4 regions of the Sulfurovum zhangzhouensis genome follow, and region 1 is predicted to be linked to each of the others. Evidence: riboswitches for the same ligand, from Rfam matches in the RefSeq annotation. Region 1 holds a riboswitch; each other region holds the start of a gene.
The links. Region 1 has a riboswitch for cyclic di-GMP ahead of PGH07_RS01400 (porin family protein). Riboswitches for the same ligand answer to the same signal wherever they lie in the genome.

Region 1 (6,184 bases):
CACACCGGCTAGTTAAGCCGGAGGTCGAGTGCCCGGGTCCATTTTTGTCTGCCATAAAAGTAGATAATACCTATACATTCCCCATAAAATATGACTTCATATAGATTAAAATGATCTATATTCAAGTTTGATGTATATTTTTCATCTCACAATATCACATTAGAAGAAAAAGCAAATATCAGATAAAATAGCTTTCGATAAATTATTTGAGATAAGGTAAAGAGTGAAAGTATTATTGACATCAGAATTAAAAGGTGGGAATCCGCTTATAGATGGATTTTATCATCGTATGTGCAAATTTGTTGACATTCAGGCTTCAATTAATGAATTCTGGAGTACAGATTCATCAAATCATTATGATGTCATACATTTACAATGGCCGGAACAACTATTTAAATGGAAAAAAGTTAACAGGGATGATATTCTAAGATTAGAACAGCGGTTGAAGTATTGGAAAGATAACGGAAGCAGGTTGGTGATCACCCGGCATAATATATTGCCTCATAAATTAAATAGTTTGTATCAAGAAATATATAAATTAATTTACACCTATGTTGATGCTGTAATTCACTATAGTTATGCAAGTATTGACAATTTTAAATCTATGTATACGAATACCCTTGATAATCCGTCTTTAGTACATGAAGTTATTTATCATCCTATGTACAGTGACATCTTAAATGATTGTACACAACAAGAAGCACGAAAAACTTTGCAATTAGACGAGAATAAAAACATTATTTTAGTATTTGGACGTATTAGACATAAAAAAGAACGAAATCTAATCAAATCAGCTTTTAAGCGTCTGGATGTAGAAAATAAGTTTTTAATTGTGCCTAGATGGTATAGACATCCAAAGAAAAAACAATTTTTTGATTGGGTTTTATTTCAATTCAAACGCTTCATTTATAGCTTAAAAACAGATCGTATGTTAGGTTATAGGTTGGTACCTGAAGAGGATATTCAGTATTACATGAATGCAGCAGATGTGGTTTTTATACCGAGATCGGAAGTTTTAAACAGCGGCGTACAAATTTTAGCCTACACCTTTAATAAAGTAGTGGTAGGACCGGCAACCGGAAGTATTGGAGAGTTATTAGAATATTCCAATAACCCTGCTTTTAAAGTTGATGATTTTGAAGATGCTGCTTTAAAGCTCAAAAAAGGGATAGAACTATCCAAACAAAAAGTTGAAAATTATTCATTTGCTCAAAAAAATATGAATTGGGAACTAGTGATAGACAAACATTTGCAGTTGTATACTAAGTTGCAAAATGAGAAATAGATAGGCATATCAGGCTTGATATTGCGGTATCTCGCCCTTACTTCAAAGAACTTAACATAAATCAATTCTAAAAAAATATAAAAATGCTACGATCAACTTGAAAAAAATGAGTAAAAGGAAATAAGCATGATCAGGTTCTTAGGAATAATTATCGCTTTAACAACAGGGATATTAGCAACTGAAAATCAAAAAGGCGTAGAAGGATTATCAGGAGATACAAGATCACTTCTTGCTGAGGAGATGAGACATATCGAAAAAGGGATGCATAGTATCTTTTCTAATATAGTAAAAGGTGAGTATGAAGAGATCTCCAAAATGGCAACAGATATCCATGACAGTTTTATCTTCACTAAAAGTTTAACACAGGCACAAAGAGAAGAATTGAAAACAAATTTACCGCAGGGGTTTATTGAACTAGACCGTTCTTTCCATGCTACAGCCGGTAAATTATCTGAAGCAGCCGAATTTGAAGAGAAAAAAGCAGTAGAGGAAAATTTTTCCAAAATGATGGGACTTTGTGTGCAATGCCACTCAACCTATGCGACACAACGGTTTAAGACTTTTTCTGAGTGATTTTTTGCTTCATTCCCACTTTGAGAGTGGGAATGAAAAAGTACATACTTTATATTATCAAAGACAGGATCTTTAGATCCTGTCTTTAATTTAATATTACTCTATCGTAATACTCCACGAGTTTAAGGTATTAGTAATAATAGGAATGTTATCAACCACATTCAATGTCCATGTACCATTTGCATTTTCACCATTAACAGCTGATAGAGGTTCTTCTGGCACATACGTTCCATTGATCGTCGAACTAAAAGTTTGATCGCTCATCAAAATGGTTGCATTATCATCAAACGTAGCGATAAATGTCGGATCGGTTCCCCTGTTATCTGAAAGCAGGACTACCGTTCCAAAAGGACTTTCAAGACGATACTCATTATCATAAGGCGCTAGCCCACTACTATTGATATGTACAGTCACTTTATTGATAGAGGATATAGCATTTGTTACAATAATTTGTGAAGTAACCGTAGACATATCCATTAACGATAATGGAGTATTATTTACAAAAGTTTGTGCCTTAGGATCATCAAGTGCAGAACATGCAAAATTTTGTGAACTGTAACCGGATACAATATCATTGTAATTAGCAAGAGTAGTACCTGAGAATGCATAACCCATTGATTGATCAACATTATTATCTCCATTTGGTTCAGCGATATCTGTTCTATTGGAAACATACCATATCCCGCCATCTTTCGGAGCCCAAGTAGTACAGGAAGCTGAGTTAAATGGTGTATTTATACAAGTAGCTCCGTTTACATTAGGATATATTCCCATGATATAAAAATATTCTGCTCCGTGTGCAGTTACCGCAGCAGTAAAATGAGCCTCTGTTCTTGGTACAAAAAGATGCATACCGAAGTTATCAGAACAATATGCTTCTGCTGCTGGAGCCAAAAGTGCTGAAGAGGTAGTAACTGTTTTGATAGTATACCCGCCACCATCACTTGTCATATCACAATAAGCCTCAAATGGGTCTATTCCTCCAACACCGTCAGGATCAATCATATACATGCCATCACCTACTGAAAGACCATTTTCCAGATATGCCCTGCATGAAGCTAGTAGATTAGGATAATCAATTGTGATGTTCGCTTCATTTGACTCAAGCCCTGTTCTATCTGTTACAGTATAGAAAATCGGTGTTGGATCGCCGATAAAGCCTGCCTCCGGGGTAAATGTCACATTTCCATCAGCATCAACAGTCCAGTTACCTTCACCTGCTACAACCAAACTGTCAGCATAATCATCACCGTTCTCATCCGTTGCATTGCCATCTACGAAATTCACCGTACTTGCATTGATGTCATTTTCTGCATCCGTATCATTTGCCACGACATTTAGCGTAGTTGCTGCACCTAAAGTAGTATTAGTTTCATTATCATCCACTGCTACAGGAGCAGTTTGCGGATAATCTATGCTTACAGTAGCTGCGTTAGATGTAAGACCTGTATTGTCAGTGATAATATACGTGATTGACTCTGGATCTCCCGTAAAACCTGCTTCTGGTGTAAAGATCACTGTATGCACAGGAGAGACAGACCAGTTTCCTTCACCAGCTACTACCAAAGTATCACCTGGGTTGGTCGTACCTGTGATGTGAATTGAACTTGTATTAATATCATTTTCTGCATCTGTATCATTTGCCAAAACATCCACAGTGGTTGCAAAACCTGAAGTCCCATTAGCATCATCATCGTATGCTACAGGTGCTGTTTGGGGATAGTCTATCGTGACTGTAGCACTATTGGATACAAGTCCATTAGTATCAGATACGATATACTCGATCACAGATGGATCATTAGTAAATCCAATCTCAGGTGTAAAAGTCACATTTCCTGCAGCATCAACACTCCATGTTCCTTCGCCCGTTACCACCAAAGAATCACCGGCATTCGCTGTCCCGATGATCTGTACAGAACTGACATCAAGATTGTTTTCAACATCAGTATCGTTTGCTACTACTAAGATAGTTGCCGGTGCCCCTGAAACACCAACACCGCTATCGTTTACTGCTACAGGAGCTACACCGGCAAGCGCACTGTCTGAAGAGGTAGAAGACTTATCACAGCCATTCAATGCTAAAAGTGAAGAAACCATCAGTACAAAAGGTATGATTTTAAAGTTTGTTAATTTCATTCTTGATTCCTTTTAAAACTTATACGTAAGACCGACTGTCCAAGTATCGGCAACTATATCATCAAGTTCTGCTCTCTTGTCAAGTCCTTTATCATCATACAATGAGACATAATCGGCAAATACAGATATCTCTCCTGAAAGCGCATAACTTACTCCAAGTCCCCAATGGAATCCACCTTGAACTGCATCACCACCTGCAAGGTCTTCAAGCATAATTTGGCCATATCCTAGAAGTCCGTAAATATCAAAGTTTCCAATCGGATACATAGGTTTTACATAAACTCCCCAGCTATAATAATCACCATCATATCCATCAGTGACACCTAGTGTACCGCTATCATAGTCACAAGCACCCAGACCTAATGTATAACGTCCTTCAAGTGCCACATAACTGTTAAACTCGTATCCTGCTTGTAATACCACTGTAGTTGCACTAATCTTTTCATCAGTTGTCTCATCATCAACCGATACATCTCCCATTCCTACGCCAATATAGAAAGGATATACCTCAACTTCCGGCATTTCGACATAAGGCTCTACAGCCTTACCCATATCACCGCCCCCATAAGCTATTCCACTCAGTGCCATTATAGACACCAGAGATAACATTCCCTTTTTCATTATTTCCCTTTAATAAGTGTAGTATTTGATTGATTATGCAACCTGGCGATCTTTTCTTTTACTATAGAGCTATAGTATCCAAGACCCATGGCTTTCTGACCCTATCTCACGATAGGTGTAGCGTTTAACATTGTAATGCATTTTGATTATATTTAAAACATTATTAAAATACTAAGTATTAAGTCAAATTATCAAATATAATAACAATATATTTATCTTTTTAAGAAAGCTTCTCCTTGATTCATTTTAGAGCATCTCAAGCTGATAAAGGAACTTCCTCTCTTTAAATGAAGGGATATCCAGCTCCTGGCGGTACTTGGCAATAGACCTTCTCACCATCTGTATACCAAAACGTGCTTCAAGCATCTCATGGATCGCTTTGTCACTATAGGGTTTGTTTTTATCTTCACTCTGGATCAATCTTTGGATAAACTCTTTTAGCTCGGCTGTAGACACATTGCCTATAGCATTGGAAAAGAAGTCTTTAAAAGAGTAGATACCATGCTCTGTTTCCATATACTTTCCGCTTATCGCGCGGGAAATTGTAGACTCATTAAATCCAAGCTCTTCTGCAACATCCTGAAGTTTTAAAGGTTTTAGCGTCCCACCCATGAAAAACGAATACTGTTTTTCCAACAGTACCAGTGTAATGTTATAAAGCGTACTTTTTCTAAGGTCCAGGAGCTTGACCAGTTCTCGTGCTTCTTTAAATTTCTGTTTCGCAAAATTCTCATACTTATCGATCTGTGTCACCTTGAGATCCGGATAAAATGCATTGTTCATTTTTATGGTCAACTCATCTTCATCAAAATAGACAAAAAGGTCAGGCAAGATAGGCGGCTCACTCGGCATGTATTTGATAGCCGGCGGATTTTTGAGATGTTTCAGTATCTCTTTGGCCTCTGAAAACCTAGGATGGCTGATAAACTTTTCCAATGATTCAAACTGTATGATCATCGCACTGAGCAATAGGCTCATATCATCATCTAGATCAAACTCATTTAACTGAAACAAAAACGACTCTTTATAGTCTTTTGCCCCTACCCCGTAAGGCTGAAGATAAGCAAAACGCTGTCTGACCGATTCTACCTGTGCAGCAGGTACACCGCACTGTGTAGCGATCTCTTCAATATCTCCTTCAAAATACCCCTCATCACTGATATAAAATATGATCTGTTTAGCGATCTTCTGAGAGATCGGTGTAGGGAAAAGCGGTGCAGCGATCTGTTCATCCAGTTTTTCATAAAGTGACTGGGTTGATATACTCATCCATTCGATCTCATCACTCGATGCATTGGAGACATGATTTTGATAGGAAAGATATGCCTGATGTGTGCTGCTGGATGAACTTTCTGCTACTTCAAAGCCTGAACTTACTTCAAGACACGGATTTTCATTGGCGATATTCTGTATATGTTTTTCCAGGTCTGAAAGTGAACATTGCAGCAAAGGTAACCATGTCTGCATAGAAAGACGCGGTATTTGTTTTTGTTTGAGATTAAAGACTTGCTTTACTGCCATTTGTATCCTCTTGTATATAGTATATAAATTATTTTACATTCAATACTA
Region 2 (6,184 bases), 390 kb from region 1:
CCGTATAAGGATTTGGCTTTTACCATTGGTATAGTTTTCTCCTTCCCATGGTTGATAGTCATAATAGAGTCTAAGATCCCATACATCGCCCTCCGTACCAGGCATTGTATGTTGATTTTCAGGTACAACAGCATAAGCTGTCCAGGCAAGCTGATAGTGTTCTTTAATAGTTCTGCTCCCTGCAATAGCATTAAGTGTAAGGGTAGTATCATTCCCCAAGGATACTCTATGTATGTTTTCAGCACTTACACCACCGGCATAACCTACGGTATAAGCGTCAAAGGTATCCGGGAAAAGTATCGCACTATTTGCTATTCCTGAATTACCTGAGGAAAGATTACTGATGATATTTCCCAGTGCACCGAGTCTTGATCCCGGTGTAGAAAGAGAATCTTTTGTACTTGCTGTTACATCAGCATATCCACTCCATGCAGGTCTTCTAAGCTGTCCTGTCGTAGGTGAATTGCCTACGGCATCAAAACCATCAGCATCATAGGCTATCCACTCAAGCGTATTGTGTACGGTATCTCCATCAGGAATACTTTCGATTGGGACAAAGCTTGCTCCGTTGTCGTGTCTTGCAATGACCGTACGAGGTAAACTGTAGGTGAGTCTATTGACCAGTTGAGTAATCGCCAGTTCTGTTTTTACACTGCTACGATGAACTGCTCTTTGGGTGACATAACTTTCATAGACTTGTACAATGATTTGAGAACCGATCGATGCTACAATACCAAGTATGGTGATTACAATTACTAGCTCAACTAAAGAGAATGCTTTTTGATGTCTTATAGAGCTTATCATGGAAATACCACCTGATTGAGTTGATAGGTACCGATATTACAAGAGAAAGCATTGAGCACAATATCTTTTTGTAATGCCTCTTCCGTACTCGCATTTTCAATCCGAACCTGAACTTGCTTGATATTCGAGCTCCCAAGTGCAGCATTACCGTTTGCAAAAGGTAAGTTATAAGTGAGCGTATTGCTTGAACCTGCATAGCTGCTGCCTCCAGGATTATCATTGAGATAGCGTACATTGACTGCAACGGTGATATCTTTGTCAAGAATATCTCCAGTTAAGGTAGAAGTAGATTCTACATCTTGTAAAGCAGCAGTAGCAGCGGTGATAAAGTCGTCGATATCATCCATGTCTCCACCTTCTGAGCCTAAGTTGGCTGGTGAAGTTGCGTCGATCGCTCCTCCTAATGAATCGGTAAAGCGTCGACTGCTGGAACTAGGTGTACCGGCTCTTCTTCCTGTCGGGATTGTCCCGTTAATCTCTTGGTTAAGATCAGCATTTCCATTGGTGACCAGGACAGAAGCTGTTCGTGTATTATCTGTATCCCCTTCATCCCATTGATGTGTCAGGATCATACCGATCTCTGCTGATGCAGAGGCAATTCCTTCTTGCTGCAATGAAACATAACTGCTTTGTGTTGCTGTAGAGATCAGCATAGGAGCTGACATCAGTACAATACCAAGGATGACGATTGCAAAGATCAACTCTATCATCGCAATGGCTTTTCTCATTCTCTTTCTCATTACCAGTTCAACCTTTTTGTTTTGGTAGTACTTGCATTAATGTCAAGTACATGTCCTGTCTCACCAATACCTGCCCATCCTGATTCTCCGGTAAAACGAACCTTATAGAATGGATCCGGAGGTAATATAGGACTATCTGCATTATAGATAACCCATGAGTTTGTGCTCGTAGGAGTTGAAACATCGAGGAGTATATCAAATGTCACCGAAACCGAACCAGAATCGGTTCTCACCACTTGAATAGTGCCATCTTGTGCATTTGTATCGATGTTTACATCCGTATCCACGGTAGCTGTACCGCTACCCAATGCAACAGTAGGCGGATTTTCTAGCGTAATATTCCCATCACCCAATGTTACATTATGATCAAGCGAAAGCCACCAATTACTTAAGTCTGTTTGTCCTGTAAGCTGTATAGTGTTTGGGAAGAATGTACAAGTCGGGAATTGATCACAGTACACTAGCATAGTGATCGGTGTGGTGGCAACTGTACCTTCAACATCATAAAAGTCCTGAGAAGACTTTGCACGGCCATAGTAGAAAGTAGCATTGCGATCATCATTTTCCACACCGTTTCCTGTGATGATAGCAGTATTCCCGGTTGTACTGGTATAGGTAGAGGCTACAGAGATATTGACATCACTTTCCGGTACTCTGAACGGATTGACCGGTTGATTATTATCCCGCGCATAGTTGAATAACAAGCGTTGACTTGTATTACTCTCGTCCCAAGTGATGTTATGTGTACCGTTGGCATCATCCCCACCAAATCCGAGAAGTTGTTCTGTTGGAATATCATGTATCACAAGATCATTATCTAATGGGTGGTTGTTTGAAAGTGCCGGATTCCACTCGGTAACATTGAGGTCAACACGTACAGGATTTTCATAGAATAGACTTCCCTGTCTGAAGTTCTGAGTTACATCACCATCTGCATTGATCGCACTAATCGTCACATCAGTAGGTGCAGACATATTTAGATCATTGGACAGGTAGGTGAAGTTACTGTCTCTATGATTTCTTAAAACGATATTATCTACTTTGAAAGAATCGGGAATAAAGGTTACCTGGTCATACGTACAGATATATGTATGGGCATGACTGGTATTACAATCCATTGGAGTATCATCATTATCTATTGCTGCCCATTCCTTATCATAAATATTAAGCTCAATGGTTCCTACATCTGTGTATTTAACACTTACTGATTCATCCGGCATACCGGGAGTGGTAGTTGGTCCAAATGGGCTTAGACTTGAAAGACCTCCGACCATAAAAGCCAGTTGAGTAATATTTACATCGGAAGTTCCGGCTAAAACCCCTGCTGTATCAGGGAGTCCGTTTTTAAAATAACGTATTACGTCAGAGTCAAGATCACTATTGTAGTTGTGGCTTTGCACAGTATAGCCTGAAACTACTGTACTTGTAGGAATAGATGAACCGTTTGGATAGATACCGTCTACCGGATATTTTGCGGTTAACGAGAGACTATAAGGTTTTGCCGATCTTAGCAGATCCGGTGCATCAGGATCTGTCATACCGATCTCCATACGATCCGGGCGGATGGCAAAATTGTCTGTGGTACATGAAGGCTGGATGTTAAACGTACACATATAACATCCGAGTTCATTGACATAGATACCGTCAGTTGTCGGGTCAAATGAAGGATCGCCTGGATCAGCATATCCACCATTATCTGATAGACACGGTTTCCCCCCATCCATACCACAGCGGTCCCATGCATCTTGACCAAAGGCAGTTTTATACTGTACTTCGGAGTTAACACACTGTGCGAGTCTTGCAAAGTTACCTGTTGTACTACTGTTCGCCAGACAGTTCTGTCCTTCAATACTCAATGAGTTTGGATCAACAAAGATCAATTGCATTCTGGAAATTTTTGAAACTTCGGCCGGTACGATCATCTGTCCTTGTGAAGAGTAAAAGCCCGACGGTACTTCGATGACCAGTTGCTGCCCGCTATTTGGATCTATGATGTTATCCAGTGCCAGTGAACATGTATTATTTGACATATACGGAACAATAGTATACGGAATGCCGGTATCGGTCAGATAAGGTATTGCTACACCTTCTTTGCTAAGGTGTACTCCAATGACATCCCTGCTTGGTGCACCTGCAGTCATTGTTTGGATAAACTTAAGTGAACCGTCAGTATCTGAGGTGTACATATTGTATGTAAGAGCATTGCCGGCATCGATTGGTGTATCGATCAGGTCTGCTTTTGTCGTGATCTCGACTCCCCCTTCACTCGTTCCGTTACACTCATAAATACGGCCTGTATGATGAAAACCTAATTCGGTGATGTAGTCACCAAACATAGCAATACCATCTATCCTAGGGGTATTATACGTCTTCTTGTCCTTTAATAATATTTGAACATTATTTACTAGGTTTTTATTAATATCAACGGCATATCCTTCAGTATAAGATCCATAATCATTTACGTTGGTAATATCGTTACATTCACCTGATGATCCCCCTCCTGATGTTGTAGCAGAATACTCACATGAACCACCTTTTGTCTCAGGCGCGTACATTTTATAGACTTTGATATCACTCAGTATCGTAGTTGCATTGTACTCTCTGACCAATACGTAGGCTTCACAGTCGTTTCCATAGTAGAAGTTACCTTTCATTTCACAGCTAGCATTATAATCTGAATTAAGGATCTCAGTTCGTTCTGTGTAACAGAGGTGTTCAGCGGTACCAACTTCATTGGTAATGAATGTAGTTTCCGTATCTATATTGTTGGTTGGATCAACATCAGGCAGTGAGCTGTTAACCTCTATAGTATTTATGATTGTTCCATTCTTATCAGGAGCACGTACATGGAAATTGAAGATAGAAACATCCCCCGGGCGAAGCACATTATCGAAAGTACATGTGATTACCCCTCCTACTTCACCCGTTGTATCATTGTTCTCATCCATACAAGTCCAATCGGTTGTAAGACCGTTTATCATATCAAGATTGGCTTTCATACGATCAGGAAGTGTATCGGTAAGATTTATATCTGTTACATTTTGATCTCCGATATTACTAACACTGATCGTATAGTAAAAAGGATCATAAATCAGTGCCTCTTGTACATTTGCTACTTTTGTTACTTTTAAGTCATTACCGACAGATGGGACATTTGGGGTAAAAACAGCAGAGATATCATAGGTATTAGCAACATTATCGCTATCTCCCTCTAAGAAAATGATATATCTTCCTGTTAATGTTGATGGGATCGTAAAAACTTTTGATGCATTGTTCCCTATATATCCTACCTTTGAAGATGGGCATAGAGGTGATGTAAGTGCAGAGTAGTTCAAAAGTTTATTTGTATGATTATTGACAGTCACTTGTAATGTCCCGTTTGCCGGAACATCGAAGGAGAAATAATCTCTGTCACCTTCACTACTGGAGCCTATATCAGAACCCGTATAAATTCCAAATGCAAGTATCGGATCGGATGTTATACAGGAGTTATTCGGTTCTGTTTCTGCATATAAAACACCACTAAAAAGTATCAAAACGCTTGAGAATAAAGAAAAAATAGTTTGTCGGACTATACGAAAAGATACCAAAGTGAAAAAAAATCTTTTAAAAGTTTGGGCTAGATACTGCATAGAACCTCCTTTCCAACCACTACTTTTTATTATACTAAAAAATATAGTAAAAAGCTACAAAAAGAGACCAAACATAGCAAGTAGAGTCAAATGAGCATTTTTCTCTTTACTCTGCAACCCGGCTATCTGCATGAGACCCGTGGCTTTCCGTCCCTACCTCGCAATAGGTTTGGCCATTATAGATAGTTAAATCATGGCATAAGGTTACTTAATTCTTTCTAACGTAAAAAGTCTGATTTGTAGCAAAGCTAATACGATTTTTACATATTTTGAGCTATGATATTGAGAGTTAAAGAACTTAGACAGGGAGTGGCCGTATATGTTACAGATGATTAGAACAATAGGTGTAGGGATGTTTTTATCCTTTTTATTAGTAGGGTGTGGAAACGATGAAAGTACGGTTGAAGAGTTTAATAAACCTGCACTTTACTGGTATCAGAAGATAGCAAAGAATATCTCCGGGGGATACTTGGATAAAGCTGATGCCTATTATATTTCTCTCAAAAGCGAACATATGCGCTCTCCTATGATGCCTGCTGCAATCATTATGTTGGCACATGCTCATATGAGCAAAGAGGAGTATCTGCTCGCAAACTTTTACCTGGATGAATATAATAAACGATATGGTGCAGGAAGCAATCGTGAGTATATAGAGTTTTTGAAAATAAAAGCCTCTTTTTTGGGGATCAAGGATGTTTATAAAGATCAAAAGTTGATCGAAGATACCGTTACAAATGCCAAGACGTTTATCAACCGTTACCCGGGATCTGAATATCAGCCTTTAGTAAACACGATGTTGGTTAGGCTCTATATGACACAATATCTTCTGAATGAAAATATCGCTGCACTGTATGATCGTACGGGAAAAGATGAAGCTGCAAAAATATACAGAGATAAAAATAAAGGTTCAGTAGTTCAGCAAAGTGATATTACACCGCCTGAACAGGGGATTATAGGTGCTGTATTTGATTGACCTTTCAGTCGGTTGAAAACGGTTAATCTTTTTTC
Region 3 (6,184 bases), 580 kb from region 1:
ATGTTTTTCAAATTGTTGATGAGAATAATGATATTTTGAGAATCATCCACCAGTAAACAGTAAAATTTGTTATAAAAGTAGTAAGCAATAGGCAAAACTACTCTATCACACCACTTCCCTTGGTATATCAGAAGAGAGTGCAGTCATGATCTCATAAGATATTGTTTCAAAATGTTTCGCTGCTTTTTGTGCATCATCCATAATGCATAGTGACTCTTTTTCACTCTCAAAGCTTATCAGGTCCATTGATACCCGTCCCAGTACTTCCAATCCTTCACTTGTCTGATAAGGTGCTTTGTCAGTTGCTCTCAACCATCCGTCACCATACCCGATGTTATATGTAGAGACCACCATATCCTTTGGAGCAGTATAGTTACCGCCATACCCTACTCTCTGCCCGGCTTTTAGAACTTTAGTAGCAACCTTTTTAGCATAGAGTGTCAGTACCGGTCTTAGATCTGTCTTATCAAAGCTTTCATGAAGTTCATCATAGCCATATGCAGCGATGCCTGCACGTACCATATCTTCATCGAAACTTCTCGTACGCAGGATCGCTGATGAGTTATGCGAATGAAACCGTACATTGTCAAACCCGCGTTCATTGACTCTCTGCTTTACAAGTGCAAAGTACTTTCGTTGCCAAAAATAGTCTGAACCCAGTTCATCTGCAGACTTGAAATGGGTCATTACACCTACCAGGTTCAAACCCTTTTCAGTAATCATATCCAGCGCTTCATCCAGTTCGCTGATTGCAACACCGTTACGGTGCATACCGGTATCTACTTTGAGTTCTACACGACACCCTTTTTCCATACCGGATAACTGCTCGATGCTATTGATCGCAAAACTGCATACCTCATCTACCCTGCTTTCACCTGCAAGTACAAGTACACTCTCAAAGAACTCTTTGACCTCATCAGCTTCAGTGAGATCACGTACAACCGCATGTTTGATACCATACTCACTAGCCAGCTTGGCTATCAGTTTGAGGCCATGTCCATAGGCATTGTCTTTTAATACAATGGCTATTTTTTCTTTAGAGCCGGTTTTTAGCGCTATTTGGTTAAGATTATGATAAAAGTTTTGTCTATTGATCGTTATATATGCCATGATGGAATTATACCCCAAATAGACAAAAATCACCCCTGCATAAAGGTAAAAAATGGATTGGATAACAATTCTTGAAATTATCGCTATGATCTTAACAGTGGTGATTCTATTCGCTCTACTCAAAGAGTTGAAAAAAAATATAAAAGATTCCAATAATGGGAAAAAAAATGAAAGGTGCGATTTAGACTAATGAAACGTATGATTGCAGAATGGGAAAAACAAAGGCTTGTACTATTATCATTCCCGCACAAAGAAACAGACTGGCACGATCCTGAAGATGAAAAAAGTTTAGAGGAGGCACTTAGCCCATTTATCCGTATTGCACAGGCTATTGCCTATGCTGAGCCTGTATATATTATCTGTAATGACAAACAGAAAATAGCAGACATGTTCTGTTCTACCCGCAACATGACATTTATCGAAATACCAACCAATGATACATGGATACGAGACTACGGATATATCTCTATCCAAGAAGGAGATGAAGTAAAATTACTTGACTTCACTTTTGACGGATGGGGAGGTAAGTTTGAAGCAGGTCTTGACAACAGTGTCAACACCATCCTTCACAAAATGGGTTATATGGGTACCACGCCGCTTGAGACAATCAACTTCGTTTTGGAAGGCGGTTCACTGGAGAGTGACGGAGAGGGAACGATCCTCACTACTTCTGAGTGTCTCTGCAACCCAAATAGAAACGGTGGTTTGAGCAAAGAAGACGTAGAAGCAAAGCTTCAAGAAACGCTTGGTACGACAAGAGTATTATGGCTTGATCATGGTTATCTGGCAGGAGATGACACCGATTCGCATATCGATACCTTGGCACGTTTTGTCAACAGAGATACCATCATGTATGTCAAGTGTGATGATCAAAGTGATGAGCATTATGATGAATTAAAAAAGATGGAAGAACAACTTCAAACTTTCAAAATGGTCGATGGGACACCTTACAACCTGGTAGCACTTCCAATGAGTGATGCGATTTACGATGAAGAGGGTGACCGCCTACCTGCTACCTATGCAAACTTTTTGATCACCAATAACGCAATCATCTACCCAACATACGGTACTGCACAAGATAAAGTTGCCCATGAGGTATTTACATCACAGTTTCCAAACAGAGAGATCATTCCGGTCAATTGTCTAAAACTGATAGAACAGGGAGGAAGCCTGCACTGTTCAACAATGCAGGTAGCCTACTAACGCTACATACTGCGTCCGAAGTTTTGTGCCCAGTAGGTTTGATACTGATCATTTGAAGGATAGTATGCCATACCTACTTCTGTAAAGTGCTCGCTCATGAGGTTTTTACAGTGTTCATCACTGCGCAGCCATGCATCCATTGCCGCTTGTGTTGAGTGCTGTCCTGCAGCAATATTTTCACCGATAGCACGCCACTGATAATCTGCATAGCTCATACGATCTCTTAATTTACTTCCATGTCCCAGCCCCATCTCAACAGCAGCTCTATCATTTCTGCTGCCTGAACCATCATGGCTAAAGTGGCTGCTCTTGGCCATATCATAGCTGTGCTCATATGCTGCATCATAAAGTTTATCACTCCAAGCTAATGGCTGTACCGGTCCCATATTTCCGTACTTTCCACATGATCTTCTCTCTGAACGGATTTGATTGATTCTGGTAAGAAATTCTTTTTGCTGCGCTTTAGTTATAACAGAAGGATAAGCATGTGCTATCTTTTTGGTACTTTGCTGAGAAGTATGACTTTTGTCTGTATTAATGATAGTGACATGTGCAACCTTGGTTGAACCACATCCTGAAAAGAGCAAAATTGTAGCAGATAATAGTGCAAAACTTGTACTTTTCATACACTTCTTCCTTTGATTCGAAATATATTAGGAAAAGTAAAAGTTACATGCATCTATAAATGTGCAACCTGGCAATCTTAACTATGAAGACCCATGGCTTTCCGTCCATATCTCACGATATGTTTGGCTTTTAACATTTCCTTATACATACTATATAAAAATAGAGTTTAATAAAAAATAAAATTATGTTAAAATTTCTTTTATGAAAACAGCACTTATTCAACAAAAATTTTATGGAAATAAAACCGATACTATCAACGCTACTACCTCCAAAATAGAAGAGGCTGCAAAGAACGGAGCAGAGCTTATTGTACTTCAGGAACTTCATCAGAATGAATACTTCTGTCAAAGTGAGGATACCAAGTTTTTTGACTATGCCGCTAACTTTGATGAAGATGTAGCTTACTGGTCAGAGGTGGCAAAAGCCAACTCTGTCGTACTTGTAACTTCACTCTTTGAGAGACGTACAGCAGGTCTCTACCATAATACGGCTGTGGTGTTTGAAAAGGATGGTAAAGTCGCAGGCAGATACCGTAAGATGCATATCCCTGATGACCCTGGATTTTATGAGAAGTTCTACTTTACACCTGGAGATCTTGGTTTTGAACCGATAGATACTTCTGTAGGTAGACTTGGCTTACTTGTCTGTTGGGATCAGTGGTATCCAGAAGCAGCCAGAGCGATGACCCTTCGCGGTGCAGAGATTCTTATCTACCCGACAGCGATCGGATGGTTCGATGCAGATAGTGAAGATGAGAAAGCACGTCAGGTAGAGAGCTGGATCACGATCCAACGTTCCCATGCGATTGCCAATGGTATCCCTGTTATTTCATGCAACCGTGTAGGTTTTGAAGCAGACAGTGCAGGCGTAATGGATGGTATACGTTTCTGGGGTAACTCTTTTGTTGCAGGAGCCCAGGGAGAGATCATCGTGCAGGCCGGGAGTGAGAACGAAGAGATACTTTATGCAGATATCGACCATGCACGTACCAAAGAAGTACGCGATATCTGGCCATTCCTTCGTGACAGACGTATCGAGTCTTATGGTTGTCTGCTTAAACGTTTTTGTGATGAATAATTTATCTTTATTATAATTTGATACAATATTCAAAAATTTTACAATCGGAGAAACAAGATGTATAATGTGACCCCTGTTGCAAAAGGTGAGGCAGTACACTTTAAAATGCCAGACCCTGCATTCTATGAAGCATTGGGTTATGAGGGAATGAAGGATCTAATGTATCGTTTTTATGATGAGATCTATGATAGTTCTATCGCCAACTTTTTTCCTCAGGATGAAGAGGAATTTGAAAAAGTAAAAGAGAAAAATGCACGCTTTTTTATCCAACTGTGCGGTGGACCAAAGGTGCATACTGAATCAATAGGACAAGATCTCACTGAGTATATGATTCGTCTGCATGATGAGTTCTCTATCTATGAGAAAAGTCGTTATGAGTGGCTGGGATGTATGGAAACAGCCCTTCGTGAGACCGATATCCCCCAAGAGCTGAAAGACAGTTTCTGGGAATACGTTGAAGCCTTTTCAAAACTTACTGTCAATAGTTTTACGGATGGAAGCCATTATTATGCTGCCTATACACAGGCAATACAAGATAAATAAGATTAAGGGTGCATCATAATGCACTCTCAATCTTTACTTACAAAACCCTGTTCTTATTTTCAAACCACCACATAAACGCAAACATTAATCCAGGAGTTTTTGCTACTGTTTCATCAAAAATAAATGATTTTGCTTCCTTCACTGGCAGATAAATGACCTCGATCTGTTCGTCATCCACACCCCCGCCTTCAGAGACCTTCACGCTTTCATCTACTTCTGTATAGTAAAGCATTTGTTTACTTCCTGCAAAGCCTACAGAAGTATGAAAAGAGGTGATCTTTTCTATCTGATCTACAGTTACTCTATAACCGCACTCCTCTTCTATCTCTTCAGATGCGATATGCATCAATGAGAGATTTTTGTCTACGATACCTGCACATAGTTCGATCGTAAGTCCGAGATTATTGTTAAGATAAACTGCCGGCCTAAACTGCTGCACCAATACAAATGCATCTTTTGTTTTATGATAGATCAGTATCGCAACACTATCGTGTGCCTCTACAATCTCCCAACTTTTTGCTATGCCGTTTTGTTGATAAGTTGCTAATGATGTGGTAATGAACTTTGGGTCTTCAAGCGGTTTGAGCTGAAAAGACTTGATCTCATTTTTCATTCATTATCCACCTATTCTTGACTGCTTTGAAGTTGTCTCATCCCATACATACGTACTGCTGTTTGAATCAATCAGCTTAACCAGCTTTTCTTTGTTCACCTTGGCATGTTTAATGACCACTTTCGTAAACTTTTTCTGATTCAAAGAAGCCCTCTGAAGATTACTCATCGGGTTCACCCACCTTCCATTCTTCTGAAGACCGAAATGAAGATGCGGTCCTGTACTTCTACCGGTATTTCCTACATACCCGATAATTTGGCCTTTTTTAACTTGCTGTCCTCTATGTACATTCATACGGCTTTGGTGAGCATAAAGTGACTCATATCCTTTTGGATGCTTGATCTTCACCACATTACCGTATCCGTTCATCCATCCTGCATAACTCACTGTCCCGTCATATACGGCTAAAAGAGGCGTACCTCTTTTTGCACCGAAATCTGTTCCGTGATGAGGGCGGTAACACTTTAAGATAGGGTGCCATCTTCTAAAGGTGAAACTTGAGGTGATACGTGCATGTCTAAGAGGCATACCAAATGTTTTTGTGCGATCTTGAAAAGGTACCAGATGAATAAAATTTCCCTCATTGTTAAAGCTTGTATTTTCTGCACCTTCAAGGTGTCCGTATCCGTCTTTATCTGCATAAATAAATTTCGTTTTACCACGTGTAGTAAGTTTCACTACTTCGATATCAGGCATATGGTAAATTTCTCCCAGCCTAGTACGCTGAGTATAATTAAACGCTATCTGATCACCTTTTGCCAACGATCTAGTATTGATCGTATTTTTGAGTACCTGCCCCACTCGTTTGGCGATCTTTGCTTGTTTTATGGTATTAAGGGTGTCTGTATAAGGATTAGAATTGATCTCAATATTTGCAAAATACTCATTCTCTTCATAAACTATCGGGATAATGTCAAAAACATATTTACCTTTGCGTTTGTCCTTGTAAAGATGGATCTGCATTTCGTCGTTGATAGGGATCAGGGATTGTAACAAGATGTTACCAGATTC
Region 4 (6,184 bases), 480 kb from region 1:
AAGTATATACAAGACTTTCACCGGGTGCGACAAAATAGCTGCTAGGTGTTTTAGAGAGGGAAATCCTCGCACCATCCACGTGTATAGGTATAGGATCACTCAAGATTGTCCCATAGCTGGTTTGTGCATATGCAGTATTTGTATATGATCCTGATGTAGTTGTTGCTTGTGCAGTAAATATAAGTTTGATTTGACCACCGTCTGGAACGATCTCATCAAAAGACCAGCTTATTGTTCCTGTCTCTCCTGCTAGAGGAGCAGAACTTGTAGTAATAGGTGCTCCGTTATGCTCAAGACTGACTAGGCTTTTATAACTAAAGCCGTTTGGAAGCACATCTGAAATTTGTGAGACATAAAGATCAAAACCTGTAGAGTTATTGATATCAATCGTAAAGTTAACATCCTCACCTGCAAGAAGATTTTCTATAGATGCGTATTTTTCAATCGTAGGTGCAACACCACAGGTATTGACTGCAAGCGATATACTCTTGACACCAGTGATATCCGGATTTGCATGCCAAATCTCATTTCCATCGGTATAAGTTGCCCCCGCAGCCAGGATAGATGCGTTTACTTCTGCTTCAGAAAGATATGAGAACGTACGATTGATTTTGGCACTGGCATTCATATCATCATCTACTATTGTAGGATTATCGATTGCCTGTACCCCTATAAGGTATTGCCCTTTAAATAGCTCTGTAGAGTCCCAGTTTACCATCCAGTCTGTAAAGCTTGTTCGTATTGCAGGAGCTGCTATCTGTGTCCACTCATTTCCATCATTGGCTACACCATCACCATTGTCATCTCTATAATAGAAAAATATTACATCACTTACCGATGATATAGCCTCTCCATCAACAATAGCAATAACATCTTTTACTTTCGCAGTCAAAACTGTCGGATTACACCCGCTTGCCCCTATATCATCCACAATAGGCTGCTCGTATGGTTCTTCCTTACTGAAACTGATATAGTCGCCAAATGGTCCGGGTTTATTGGGATCAGCTATCCAATCGTTATTGATAGCACAATCTTTTTGGAATGGATTGTTCAAGCTGTTTGCCGTACAAAAAAGCATAGAGATAGGAGTATCTCTTTCAAGCTTTGGTCCTCCATAGCTGGAAGCATCTATCATAGACATAGGAATCTGATAGTCGATATAGTACTCTTGACATGGAGAATCTTGATTATACGAAGAGCGTGTAGTCCCATAGTCCCACACCTTTTTCGTATCAGGTGCTGCAATAATTGTACTCCAGTCTGTTGTTGGATTAGCAGCATTTCCATCGAAATTCAATATAGTTGAACCATCAGTAAAGGCAGTTGGATTATGTCCCAATAGTTTGATATTTTCAGGATCATTTATATAATCAATTGACTGGGTAGGAATATTGCCATAAATACCAAAAATTCTATCTATCGCTACGCCAGGGGCACCGGATGATCCATCCAGATGTGCCGCAATATCACGATACCCATCTCCGTCTATATCGAAAAATACTGTCCATAACGCTGATCCCCAAGGATCTACATTACTATATGCTCCTGCGTTCGGTCCTGTGGCATAGGTATTGGCTATTTGTTCCACCCTCCAACGAAACATAATGACATCATTTGCAGGATCAGTAGGATCTTTATAGAGATAGTAGTAGATACTTGGTTCAGCCTTGTCTGTACACGATGAAGCGATATTTACATAGTTTTGAGGACGTGTACCACCATTGGAAGTGTCGCCTGTACGTGGATCATTAATGCTCTCACCAAAACGGCTATAAGGTTTCCATTCGTTCTTTTGCGGCCATGGTGCAGGCTTGAAGTGGACTGCCGCACCATCCCCGTTTGTCCCCCAGGCAGGAGGATAAGGATCAGCATTCAGCTGTATTGAAAAAAGTATAAATACAAATACAAAAAAACGATTGAGTAATGACATGGGTCTCCCTTAAATTACAGATGTATAATTTATTGGTAACCCGGCTGTCTAAGATGATAAAGAAGCTACTTTAACGCTCTGATATATAGACCCGTGGCTTTCCGTCCTATCCTCACGAATAGTTTGGCTTTGACAATATTCCTCTCCTGTAGTGACTAAAATAACGCGCAAGTATAACAGTAGAATGTTGCCGAAATGTCACAGTTTTAAAAATATATCATAAAAATAGATTTTTTTAATATAACGGGGAAATTTACATTTTTTTGCTATGATTTTTCTAAAACAAAGTGAGCTTTTGTGTATCTGTTCCGATTACTCTTTCTTTTACTTTTATCTCTAATAACTATCGCCAATGCTCAGGATCAAACACTTGAAAAAGTTTCCGTACAGTTTGAGTGGAAACACCAGTTTGAGTTTGCAGGGTTTTACGCAGCCAAGGAGAAAGGTTTCTATAAAGAGGCAGGACTTGATGTCACGATCAACGAGCATTCTCCTGGTATCGATACGGTTGAAAATGTATTGCAAGGTGTATCGACCTATGGAATATCCTCTTCACAACTCATACTTGATCGTCTTGCCGGGAAAAAGGTAGTTCTGCTTGCTTCCTATTTTAAACAAAATGCTCTTGTCCTGATCACAAGACCGGAGATCCAAAGCATTGAAGCATTAAAAGACAAACAAATCATGGGAACAACAGGTGAGTTAACTCAATCAAGTCTTGCTGCTATGCTACAGTTACACAACCTAAAGCCGGATGATATCACGGTGATACCTCACAGTTATGATATCAACGCATTTAAAAACGGTGAAGTCGATGCTATAACTGCCTTTATTTCAAATGAACCTTTTTTTCTTGATCAAAAACAGGTATCTTACAAGATCTTCAACCCTGCTGAGTATGGTATTTACTCTTATGATGTTGAGCTCTTTACCAGCGAGAAGGAAGCCACACAACATCCACATAGGACACAAAGATTCATCAATGCTACACGTAAAGGCTGGAAGTATGCACTCAATCATAAGGAAGAGATCATTGATCTCATCTATGAAAAATATTCCAAAGCCAAATCAAAAGAAGCACTGCTCTATGAAGCCAAAATCACTGAAAACCTCATCAAAAAGGAGCTCTTTAGCATTGGAGCTATCGTACCTGAACTAATCAAACTCAACACCGATCTCTACGTACAGCTTGGGATGGTCACTCCTGATTGGGACCTTGATGGTTTTATCTTTAATCTCAAACCTCACAAGATCAACCTGACACCTACTGAGTCAGCATTTATTGAATCACATCCCATCATTCGTTGCAGCGCTGTATCATGGAAGCCCTTTTCTTCGATTACGGGAGAAACATACAGCGGTATATTTCATGAGTACTACAAGTTGATAGAACAACGTACCGGTCTTAAGTTCGAATTTGTAAAAATAGGTGACGGTGTCAATTTCCAGTATGTTCTTGATGCATTGAAACGCAAAGAGATCGATATGATCTATGGGAGCGGGAAAACACTTGAGAGAACAAACTATGCCCTCTTTGCCGGACCTCTCATGCAGGCAAGCTTGTCCATTGTATCCCATAGAGAAAACCGATTCTATACCTTAGAGAGTCTTAAAGATAAAACGATTGCTGTAGCAAAAGGAAGTACTGCTTCAGAGTACATCAAAGAAAATTTTCCTACAATGAATCTTCTGTATACCAACAGTATCGATGAAGCACTCTATAAGGTCAGTGAGCAAAAAGCCGATGCCGTTGTTGACAACCTGGTCGTACTTGACTATATGATAAGAGATAACTACCAGTTTCATCAGATCGAGATTACAGGTATCAATGATGATGGTTTTGATATCTATGGACTAATACGGGATGATTATCCTATCCTTCGCCAGATACTCGACAAAGCCATCCGGTCTGTAACACAAGAAGAGTTATTAAGTATCAATAATAGACTGATACGTTCTACGATACAGACTACAAATCCTTATGATATCAACTTAAGTACAGAAGAGTTGGCAATCATCAGAAAAAATACATTTATTTCATTGAGCAAACATGAAGCAGAGTACCTCAAAGAGAAAAAATCATTGACACTTTGTGTCGATCCAAACTGGTTACCGTTCGAGAAAATGGAAAAAGGGAAGCATATAGGAATGAGCGCCGAATATTTTGGGTTGATCTCATCTAGAATCGGTATTCCTATTACTGTCATACCTACAACAACTTGGGAGAAGTCTCTCTCTTATGCAAAAGCAAGAAAGTGTGATATTCTCTCATTATCCATGGAAACCCCCTCACGCAAAGCCTATCTAGACTTCACGGATCCCTTATTAGAGGTTCCTCTGGTTATCACAACTACCTATGATCAGTTTTTTATTAGTGATATCAGTGAGCTCAGAGGTAAAAAGATCGGTATAGTCAAAGGATATGCGTTCAAAGAGCTTCTGCAAACCAGATATCCTGATATCCAATTTATTGAAGCAGTATCGATCGAAGAGGGGCTAAAAAGTGTCATAAAAGGAGAAACGTTTGGTTTTATCGATAATCTCACCGCAATCGGATATCAGATACAAAAAAACTTTCCGGGCTCTCTTAAGGTCTCTGGTAAATTCAATGAGAAGCAGGAACTTAGCCTTGGTGTACGTAATGATGAACCTGCATTGCTTGGGATATTGAACAAAGCTGTAGGCTCTATTGATGAAAAGACAAAAGAGAATATTCTTAACAGTTGGATCACGATCAAATATGAACAAGGATTTAACTATATACTTTTAGGAAAGGTACTCACACCATTCGTTCTGATCGCACTCTTATTGCTATTTAGACAAAGCGTATTGAGCAAATATAATGCTCAGCTTAAAAATGAGGTAGAAGAAAAGGTTAAAGAGCTGAGAAAGAAAGATAAAATACTGCTCAAAAAACACCGAATGGCTGCAATGGGAGAAGTACTTAGTCTCATTGCACACCAATGGAAACAGCCATTGTCCGCGATTAGTAGTACACTTATGGGAATAAAAGTCAAATTAGTAAGTGGTCAATATAATCTTAATGATCAAACAGACCGAGAAAAATTTTTACTATATCTTGATCAAAAACACAACCGTATCAATCACTATGTAGAGTTTCTTTCCAACACAACAGATGACTTCAGAAACTTTTTTAATCCGAATAAGCATAAAGAGTCTACTTCACTTCTTGTACCAATCAGAAGTGCACTACAGATAGTACAAGGCTCGATGCAAACTCATGGTATTAACATCAAAGAAGATCTTCGGATCGATGCAGAACTTATGCTCTACAAAAATGAAATCACGCAGGTGGTGTTGAACCTTCTTAAAAACAGTGAGGATAACTTTTTGGAGAAGGCTATACCTCATCCGGAGATCATCATTACTACCTACACTGATCAAGATCATTACATAATCCGTATCTGTGATAACGGCGGAGGTATACCAAAAGAACATATAAATAATATTTTTGATCCCTACTTCAGCACAAAACATGAAGATATTGGGACAGGGCTTGGACTTTATATGTCCAAGATCATCGTTGAAGAGCACCATGGCGGGTTACTGAATATGTACAATACTGATCAGGGAGTTTGTTTTGAGATCATATTGACAAAGAGGTATACCGGGAATAACTGAGCTTACTTTTTAAGTGTAAGTTTATAACCCATTCCATAAATATTGGAGATAATCTCTAAAGGCAGCTTTTTACGTAGTTTTGAAACCAGGTTACGGATATTTTTTTCACCTATTTCGATCTGGCACTCATCAAACCGGTAAAGAATCTCTTCCGTAGTACAGAGGTGTTCAGATTTCTCAAGTAAAAGTTGCAATAGAATCAATTCATATCTTGTTAGTTCGATTGCTACTCCTTCCTGTGAGAGAACATTTTTCTTACTATCCCAAACAAACCCTTCACCCAGTTGTAACATTGTAGTCTCAGATGGTTGGTTCATCTCTTCAATGATTTTACTGCCCAGATTACCTAGAACATCTATCAACTCTTCATATTTAATCGGCTTTGTTAAAAAGTGGGAAATACCAAGGTTTATCAATGGTATCAAAAAATTAGAGTCTGTATGTGCAGAAAGGATAATGATCTGCTGTACACTGTTTATCTCTCTTACCCTTGTACTTAGTTCTATCCCATTCATCGGTGACATCTGGATATCGGTCATAAGCAGATCAAAACTTTTGTCATTTTCAGAGTAGTATGTTTGATAAAATTTTAAGGCTTCTTCCCCACTTGAA

Region 2: it holds a riboswitch for cyclic di-GMP, as region 1 does, so the genes downstream of both, PGH07_RS03510 (DUF6701 domain-containing protein) here and PGH07_RS01400 (porin family protein) in region 1, are expected to answer to the same signal.
Region 3: it holds a riboswitch for cyclic di-GMP, as region 1 does, so the genes downstream of both, PGH07_RS04410 (CAP domain-containing protein) here and PGH07_RS01400 (porin family protein) in region 1, are expected to answer to the same signal.
Region 4: it holds a riboswitch for cyclic di-GMP, as region 1 does, so the genes downstream of both, PGH07_RS03930 (Ig-like domain-containing protein) here and PGH07_RS01400 (porin family protein) in region 1, are expected to answer to the same signal.

What each region holds. Positions count from the first base shown of each region.
Region 1 covers NZ_JAQIBD010000001.1:266,499-272,682, forward strand. The annotation lists gene PGH07_RS01380 (P-II family nitrogen regulator) at 1-16, shown strand, start outside; gene PGH07_RS01385 (glycosyltransferase family protein) at 224-1,285, shown strand; gene PGH07_RS01390 (cytochrome c) at 1,412-1,858, shown strand; gene PGH07_RS01395 (Ig-like domain-containing protein) at 1,955-3,994, opposite strand; gene PGH07_RS01400 (porin family protein) at 4,007-4,615, opposite strand; cyclic di-GMP riboswitch class I at 4,649-4,747, opposite strand; gene rpoN (RNA polymerase factor sigma-54) at 4,862-6,136, opposite strand.
Region 2 covers NZ_JAQIBD010000001.1:654,036-660,219, reverse strand. The annotation lists gene PGH07_RS03520 (prepilin-type N-terminal cleavage/methylation domain-containing protein) at 1-804, opposite strand, end outside; gene PGH07_RS03515 (type II secretion system protein) at 801-1,532, opposite strand; gene PGH07_RS03510 (DUF6701 domain-containing protein) at 1,544-5,176, opposite strand; cyclic di-GMP riboswitch class I at 5,286-5,360, opposite strand; gene PGH07_RS03505 (outer membrane protein assembly factor BamD) at 5,496-6,149, shown strand.
Region 3 covers NZ_JAQIBD010000001.1:848,641-854,824, forward strand. The annotation lists gene PGH07_RS04390 (hypothetical protein) at 1-56, shown strand, start outside; gene PGH07_RS04395 (alanine racemase) at 106-1,110, opposite strand; gene PGH07_RS04400 (hypothetical protein) at 1,163-1,300, shown strand; gene PGH07_RS04405 (agmatine deiminase family protein) at 1,300-2,313, shown strand; gene PGH07_RS04410 (CAP domain-containing protein) at 2,316-2,939, opposite strand; cyclic di-GMP riboswitch class I at 2,999-3,077, opposite strand; gene PGH07_RS04415 (carbon-nitrogen hydrolase) at 3,142-4,017, shown strand; gene PGH07_RS04420 (globin domain-containing protein) at 4,075-4,560, shown strand; gene PGH07_RS04425 (NUDIX hydrolase) at 4,598-5,173, opposite strand; gene PGH07_RS04430 (peptidoglycan DD-metalloendopeptidase family protein) at 5,177-6,184, opposite strand, start outside.
Region 4 covers NZ_JAQIBD010000001.1:751,441-757,624, forward strand. The annotation lists gene PGH07_RS03930 (Ig-like domain-containing protein) at 1-1,930, opposite strand, end outside; cyclic di-GMP riboswitch class I at 1,962-2,068, opposite strand; gene PGH07_RS03935 (ABC transporter substrate-binding protein) at 2,228-5,572, shown strand; gene PGH07_RS03940 (response regulator transcription factor) at 5,575-6,184, opposite strand, start outside.